Regions from separate parts of the Micromonospora sp. NBC_00330 genome, predicted to be linked through region 1. Evidence: riboswitches for the same ligand, from Rfam matches in the RefSeq annotation. Region 1 holds a riboswitch; the other holds the start of a gene.
What was found. A riboswitch is a leader RNA that binds a small molecule or an ion and turns the genes downstream of it on or off. The one in region 1 is predicted to bind S-adenosylmethionine.
Positions count from the first base shown of each region.

Region 2: linked by a shared signal. The riboswitch ahead of thrC (threonine synthase) and the one ahead of OG598_RS16945 (ABC transporter substrate-binding protein) in region 1 are both predicted to bind S-adenosylmethionine.

Region 1 is NZ_CP108012.1:3,778,160-3,782,108, reverse strand. Features, by position in the region: gene OG598_RS16960 (Na+/H+ antiporter) at 1-15, shown strand, start outside; gene OG598_RS16955 (amino acid ABC transporter ATP-binding protein) at 24-767, opposite strand; gene OG598_RS16950 (amino acid ABC transporter permease) at 764-1,537, opposite strand; gene OG598_RS16945 (ABC transporter substrate-binding protein) at 1,577-2,470, opposite strand; SAM riboswitch class IV at 2,744-2,855, opposite strand; gene OG598_RS16940 (amino acid transporter) at 2,942-3,949, opposite strand, start outside.
Region 2 is NZ_CP108012.1:6,428,467-6,432,415, reverse strand. Features, by position in the region: gene OG598_RS29310 (GNAT family N-acetyltransferase) at 1-353, opposite strand, end outside; gene thrC (threonine synthase) at 619-1,905, opposite strand; SAM riboswitch class I at 1,916-2,051, opposite strand; gene OG598_RS29300 (DMT family transporter) at 2,120-3,082, opposite strand; gene OG598_RS29295 (ArsR/SmtB family transcription factor) at 3,174-3,479, shown strand; gene OG598_RS29290 (DUF4232 domain-containing protein) at 3,937-3,949, shown strand, end outside.

The DNA.
Region 1 (3,949 bases):
GGGCCCAACGAGTGATCGTCGGCTCAGAGCACCTGGTCGAGGAACCGGCGAAGCCGCGGATGCTCGGCCCGCTCGAAGATCGCCTCGGGTGGGCCGGCCTCCAGCACCACGCCCCGGTCCATGAAGGCGACGGTGTCGGCGACCTGCCGGGCGAAGCCCATCTCGTGGGTCACCACCACCATGGTCATGCCGGCGGCGGACAGGTCGGCCATCACCCCGAGGACGCCCTTGACCAACTCCGGGTCGAGCGCCGAGGTGGCCTCGTCGAAGAGCATCACCTCGGGCCGCAGCGCCAACGCGCGGGCGATCGCCACCCGCTGCTGTTGACCACCGGAGAGCTGCGCCGGCCGGGAGTTCGCCTTGCCGGCCAGCCCCACCAGCTCCAACTGGGCCCGGGCGACGCTCTCCGCCTCGTCCGCACCGAGCTTGCGCAGCCGGCGCAGTGCCAGCGTGACGTTGCGCAGCACGCTCATGTGCGGGAAGAGGTTGAACTGCTGGAACACCATGCCCACCCGCTGCCGCAGCGCGTCCGGGTCGTCGCCCAGCACGCTGCGCCCGTCCAGCAGCACGTCGCCCCGGTCCGGTTCGATCAGCCTGTTGATGGTGCGCAGCAGTGTGGACTTGCCCGACCCGGACGGCCCGATGACGCAGGCCGTCGCGCCCCGGGGCACCGAGAGGTCGACGCCGCGCAGCACCCGGTTCGGTCCGAAGGCGAGGTGCACGTCGCGTACGTCGAGGCTGACCGAGGTCGTCGTGGCGGTGGTCATCGCCGATCTCCTTCCGTCGCGGCGTACGACGCCATGTCGTCGTCGTCTTCGGTCGACGCGGTGGCCGGCCGGCCGTTGCGCAGCCGCCGGTCGATCCAGTTGACGACGTGCGTCAGCGGGACTGTCAACGCCAGGTAGCAGAGCCCCGCCAGCAGCAGCGCCGACTCGTTGCCGGTGGTGGCCGCGTAGTCCTGCCCGATCCGGAACAGCTCCCGCTGGCTGGCCACCAGGCCGAGGAAGTAGACCAGGCTGGAGTCCTTGATCAGCGCGATGAGCTGGTTCACCCAGGCCGGCAACACCCGCCGGATGCCCTGCGGAATGATCACCAGCCGCATCGCGTCGCCCCAGGAGAAGCCGAGCGCCCGGGCGCCCTCCAACTGGGCGGCCTCCACCGACTGGATGCCCGAGCGGAAGATCTCTCCGATGTACGCGGCGGCGATGAGCGACAGCGCCAGGATGCCCAACGGGTAGGGATCCGGCCCCCAGACCTGCATGCCCAGCGGGGCCAGCCCGACGCCGATCAGCAGGATCGTCGCCGCGGCCGGCAGCCCCCGGAAAATGTCGGTGTAGACCCGCGCCGGCCAGCGCAGCCAGCGGCTGCGGGAGATCCCGGCGACGGCCAGGAGCAGGCCCAGCACCGAGCCGAGCAGGGCGGCGGAGACCGCCAGGATCAGCGTGTTGGGCAACCCGACGGTCAGCATCTCGGGCAGCGCCTCGCGCATCGAGTCCCAGTCGAAGAAGGTTTCCCACAGGGTGCTCAACGGATCCATCGTTCGCTCCTCCTACCGCCCCGCTCGCTCGTCACCGGCTCAGGACGCTGTCGACGCGGACGCCGACGGCGCAACCGACGGCGTGCCCGACGCGGACGGGGCCTTCACCGTGCCGCTGCCCGGCGCGAAGTCCGCCGGGATCGGCCGGCCCGGGTAGTACTGCGCCTGCAACCGGTTCCAGGTGCCATCGGCGATGACCTCGTCGAGGCTCTTGTTCAGCGCCTCGCGCAGCTTGTCGTTCCCCTTGGCAACTGCGTAAGCGGTCGGTGCCGGGCTGAGCTGCTTGGCCGCCACGGTGATCTTGCCGTTGCTGTCGGTGGCCGACTTCTCGCCGATCTCCGCCGGGGCGATCCAGGCGTCGGCGGTGCCCGCCTTGAGCTGGTTGATCGCGCCGTTGTAGTCCGGCACCCGCACCGGGTTGAGCTGCTTGCCGGTGGCGTAGTCGTCCTGGACGGTGCCCTGCACCACCACTACCCGCTTGCCGGCGAGTTGGTCGAAGCCGGTGATCGGCGAGCCGGCCGGGACGTCCAGGCCGAAGTAACCGAAGTCGTAGCCGTTGCCGAAGTCGACTGTCTTCTTGCGGGCCTCGGTGATGGTGATCGAGGAGCTGCCCACGTCGAACTTGCGGTTGTTGACCTGGCTGAGCAGCGCGGAGAAGTCGGTGCCGACGAACTCGACAGTGAGGCCGAGCTTGCCGGCCACGGCGGTCAGCAGGTCGTTGTCGAAGCCGGTGAACTTGCCGTCCTTGAGGTACACGTTCGGCGGGGCGTCGGTCAGCGTTCCGGCGCGCAGCACGCCCGACTGGGCCAGGCCGTACGGGTTGGCGGTGGCGTCGGACGAGCTGTCGTCGCCGCAGGCGGTCAGGGCGGTGGCGGCCAGGATCGTGGCCGCGCCCAGGGCGGCGGCGCGGGTCAGGGCAGGAAGGAATCGCACTGGTGTCTCCGAAGGGTGGTGTCTCGGCGCGCACGGACGTGCGCCACCGACGGCGCGCCCGATGGGCGTGCCGGTGGGAAAGGAGCTCGGGAGGGGGGTGCTAGAGCGCGGTGCCGCGACGACAGGCGGCGCTGCACATTCGCATCATGTCCACGTGCCGTCGCCGGATGAGTGCGGGCGAGGGTCGACCGGTGCGGGAGTCCGCGTCGTCGGTCGGTGGGGTGGTGCTGAGGATGCGCATGGTTCTCCCGGGTCTGTGCTGACCTGGGTGCCAGGCCACGCTTGCACCGACGTCCTGCCGGTGCCTGGTCTTCACCCGGGGCACCCCACCGCGGAGGAGGGTTGCCGGCCAGCGAGCCGGGGCTTCGCGCTGGCGCTCATGACCTGTGCCGAGGCTAGCAGCAGGATCGGGTGGATCGTCCAGTCGATATGACCACGCTCACGGTGCGCGACGGGCTGTCGACTCGCAGGTCAGCCGGCGTGCACGTGCGGTCGACGACGCGGGTCGGGCTCCTGGCGGCGCAGGATCTCCCGGGTCACCGAGGCGATGGCGCCCTGCCCGAACACCAGGTAGCGCAGGAAGTTGCGGGTCGGGCCGCCCTCGGACCACTCGAAGTAGATGTGGGGGCGCCGACGGCTGCGGTCGCGGATCTCCAGCAGCAGGGCGGCGAGCGCGGTGGGCACCGACGAGCTGGCCAGGCTGAGCACCGGGAAGCGGCCGTCGGCCACACTGCCGCGGACCAGCAGCTCCGTCTCGAAGTCCGACGGGTCGGTGACCGTGACCTCGACGAAGATGACGTCGCCGTCGTCGGGGAAGTCGTTGTCCGCCATGGTCTGGGCCAGCTTGGCGCGGTACTCCGCCTGGTCGCGCTGGTCGGGTTCGTGCGCGATGAGGCGGATCCGTCGTCCGGCGCGTTCGTCGATCATCCGGGCCGCGGCGTGGTCCAGTTCGACGCGGTCGACGCGCAGCTCGTAGGCCCGCATCACCCGGGACAGCACCGACACCAGGATGATTCCGCCGATGAAACAGGCCGCGATCTTGACGCCGTCCGGGCGCTCCACGACGTTCGCCACTGTGGTGTAGACGAAGATCACCGCGATGACTCCGAAGGCGATGGTGCGACCGCGCTGACGCTGCCGCTGCGCCGCGAGCGTCACCGCCGTCGCGGCCGAGGTGATCAAGACCAGGACCCCGGTGGCGTACGCGCCGCCCTGCGCGTCCACGCTGGCTTCGAAGACGATCGTGATCAGGAACGCCACGGCGATGAAGACCAGCACCAGCGGCCGGACGGCTCGCGCCCAGGTCGGCGCCATGCCGTAGCGGGGCAGGTAGCGCGGCACGAGGTTGAGCAGACCAGCCATCGCCGATGCACCGGCGAACCAGAGGATTCCGATGGTGGACAGGTCGTAGATGGTTCCGAACACCTCGCCGAGGTGGGCGTGCGCCAGGTAGGCCAACGCGCGCCCGTTCGCCGGCCC
Region 2 (3,949 bases), 2.7 Mb from region 1:
ACCCGCTTGCGGCCGTGCTCGCGCAGCAGCCGTACGCCGTACTCGTGCAGTGCCCGACCGACACCCCGACGCCGCAGCTCCGGAAGCACCTTCAGCTCGACTGTGGCGTTGTCGGTGTTGTCGAGCTGCGGCAGGTCCAGTTGCAGGAAGCCGGCCGGTACGCCGTCCAGTCGGGCCAGCGCCCAGAGCGTCCGGGTGCCGGGCAACGGCGTGTGGAACAGCGCGTCGAAGCGGCGCCGGCAGAAGGGCGGTAGGTCCGGCAGATCGGCGTCGTTGACCGCCACCCCGATCCGGTACGCCTCGTCGACGGAAGTCCGGTCGGCGCCGTCGAACGACGCGATGGTGATGCTCATGCCGGTGAGCGTGCACCGTACAAAAGCGATCGGGCCAGCGAATTACTCGCTGGCCCGATCGAACGTTGGTCGGGAGGGGCACTCGCACAACGCCTCCGGCGTTGGGTCGCAAGAACTTCAAAAGTCTTCGGCGAAATGCCCTCCCGCACGGAGCATCTTGCGCCGTCCGGTTCCTGTCGTCAAGTCCGTAGCGGCGGGTTTTCCACACTCACAGCGAAAACCCAGTTACCGACTGATCGACTCGCCCCGGCTGCGAGCGAGCCCGTCAGCCCAGGAGGCCGGCGTCGCGGGCGGCGCGCAGCGAGGGCTTGATGTGGTGGGTCGGCCCGACCTGGCCGGCCACCGCGTCGATGGTCTTCAGACCCTCGCCGGTGTTGAACACGACGGTCTCGGCCGTCGGGTCGAGCCGACCGGACTCGACCAACTTGCGCAGCACGGCCACTGTGACCCCACCCGCGGTTTCGGCGAAGACCCCGGTGGTACGGGCCAGATCGCGAATGCCGGCCCGGATCTCGTCGTCGTCGGCGTACTCCATCCAGCCGCCGGTGCGGCGGACCGCCTCCAGGGCGTAGAGGCCGGCCGCCGGGTCGCCGATGTTGAGCGACTTGGCGATGCCGGTGGGCTTGACCGGGACGATCGTGTCGGTCTCGGCGTGCAGGGCGACGGCGATCGGGTTGCAGCCGGCGGACTGCGCGCCGAAGACCTTCCAGCCGTCGGCGGGCGCCTCGACCAGGCCGATCTCCACCAGCTCGGAGAACGCCTTGTCAATCTTGGTGAGCAGCTCGCCGCTGGCCATCGGGATGACCACCTGCGCCGGGATCCGCCAGCCGAGCTGCTCGGCCACCTCGTAGCCGAGGGTCTTGGAGCCCTCCGCGTAGTACGGCCGGACGTTCACGTTGACGAACGCGGTGTCCTCGAATTCGTCGGTCTCCACCAGCTCGCCGCAGAGCCTGTTGACATCGTCGTACGAGCCGTCGATGGCGACCAGTTCGCCGCCGTAGACGGCGGTGGTGATGACCTTGCCCTGCTCCAGGTCGCTGGGGATGAAGACCACCGAGGGCGCCCCGGCGCGCGCGGCGTGGGCGGCCACCGAGTTGGCCAGGTTGCCGGTCGACGCGCAGGCGAACCGGCTGAAGCCGAGCGCCTTGGCGGCGGTGAGCGCCACCGAGACGACCCGGTCCTTGAACGAGTGGGTGGGGTTGGCGCTGTCGTCCTTGACCCAGAGCGGCGCGGTGATGCCCAGCTCGGCGGCGAGGTTCGGAGCCGCCACCAGTGGGGTCAGGCCCGGGTCGAGGGTGACCCGGCTGGCCGGGTCCTGACCGGCGGGGAGCAGGGCGGCGTACCGCCAGATGTTGTTCGGGCCGGCCTCGATCTGCTCGCGGGTGACGGCGGCCAGTGCTGCGGTGTCGTAGTCGACTTCCAGCGGGCCGAAACACTCGTAACAGGCGTGCTGGGCGGCGAGCGGGTAGCGGGCCGAACAGGCACGGCAGACCAGGGCGCGGGCGGGGCTGGCGGAGGTGTCGATGCCGGAGGCGACGAGCGTCGACGTCATGTCGAGAGTCCTCTCATCTTTCCCCGCATCGCACGGTGCGGCGGGGACGGAATTGGCACCTGCCCCGCGGGTCGCTCAGCGGTGAGCGCGCGGGGTGGTTGCCGGGGCGTCGTCGGGCCGTATCCCTCAGCCCCTCTGGATGAGGTATTCAGTTGTGCCGTCGAGTCTAGGACAACGCTGTCGGTCGCTGCTACAGCTGATCCCAGCTATTGGGTCAGCGGGCGCTCACCGCCACCGGGTCGGTCACCGCGATCGGATCCGTCACCGCGCTCGGCCGGGGCAGTGAGGCGGTCCGGGGCCGGGCGGCGAGGTTCGCGGCGATCAGGGCGGCGATCGTGATGGCGGCCCCGACCAGTTCGACGGGCTCCGGGCGATAGCCGCGGGCGATCTGCACCGCGAAGGTGGTCACCGGGACCAGGTTCATGAACAGCGCGGCGTTGGCGGCGCCGAGTCGCTGCACGCCGGTGTTCCAGGCCAGGACCGCGATCACGGCGCCCACCAGCACGGCGTACGCCAGTTGCGGAGCGACTGCCACGAGGTCGGCGGCGGCCGGCGCGTGCTGCCAGCCGACGGCGTCGGCGCCGATGCTCAGGACGAGCATGGCAGCCGTGCCGGCGAGCGCGGTCAGTGTGGTGAAGCGCAGCGGTGACCACTCGCCGAACCGGCTCGCGCCGTGGGTGTAGATGCCCCAGCCGAGCACCGCGCCGATCATCATGAGCCCGCCGAGGCCGAACTGGCCGAGCCCGGCCAGGCTGCCGCGCGTGATCACGAGACCGACGCCGAGGAGCGCCACCAGGGAGAGGGCCAGCAGCATCGGCTTCGGGCGTACGCCGTCGCGGGCCCAGCGGACGAGCTGGGTGATCACCGGAGTGGTGGCCACGAAGAGGGAGATCTGCTGCGGGGCGGCGTGTTCGAGCGCCAGGTTGGTGAGCAGGTTGAAGCCCGCGAAGCCGACAACTCCGAGCACCACCACCTCCAGCGCCCGGCCACCGTGCCGGAGAGCGCCGGCACCCTCGCGGAGCAGCAGAATGGCGACCAGGACGACGGCGGCCAGCAGGTAGCGCGCGGTGGTCAGATTGAGCGGGTCGACCCGGTCGAGCGCGCTGGCCAGGATCGGGAACATCACGCCCCAACCGAGCACGGCGACCAGTGGGTACGCGGTGGCGCGGGATCGCATCGGCAACTCCAATGTTCGAGTATCGTCGAACCAACGACACCGACCATAGGGCGTCGTTCGATAGTTGTCGAACAAGGGTTACACTGGTCACATGGAGCCGCACGAGCCCGACCTGACCGCCGTACCGGTCACCAGCGTGTTGGCCGCACTCGCCGACGACGTGCGGCTACAGATCGTCCGGGCGCTCGCCGAGGGCGGCGAGTCCGCCTGCGGCAGTTTCGACTTCGGCGTTTCCAAGGCGACCCGTAGCCACCACCTCAAGGTGCTGCGCGAGGCGGGGCTGACCCGGACCCGGGCCGCCGGCACCAGCCGACTGGTCCGGCTCCGCCGGGACGAGCTGGACAAGCTCTACCCCGGCCTGCTGGACGCGGTCCTCACCCAGCGACCGCCGGCCTGACCCCACCCCACCCAGGCTCCACCCCACCCCACCCAGGACTGCCCGGCCACGGCCCGCACGGCGGCGGCCCGCACGGCGGCGGCGGGTGGGACCTGCGCCAGGCGCTCGCTTTGGAGCTGAATCGTCTACGACATCAGCGAGTCGACGCGGCCCGCCGGGCGCACCGGCCGGCCTTCGGCCGGGCTTGGTGCGACCACCGCCTCCCCGCGGCGCCCGCTGCACCCGTCGGGTCGACCACGGCGGGGCATCCACAGCTACGTAACGACCGACCGTGGCCACCTGCCCGGGTGATGTCGCAAACGATTCAGCTCCAAAGGCACCCCAGGAGACGGTCCGCCGCCAGCGACGGAACCGCGCAAGGCCAGGCCAAACACGCAACGGAGGTGCGCCAGCCAGCCAGGGCACGTGTCCGGGGGCCGGTCAGCGGTGGGACACCAACGTGCGCGAAGATCGGCGGATGATCTCTCGCG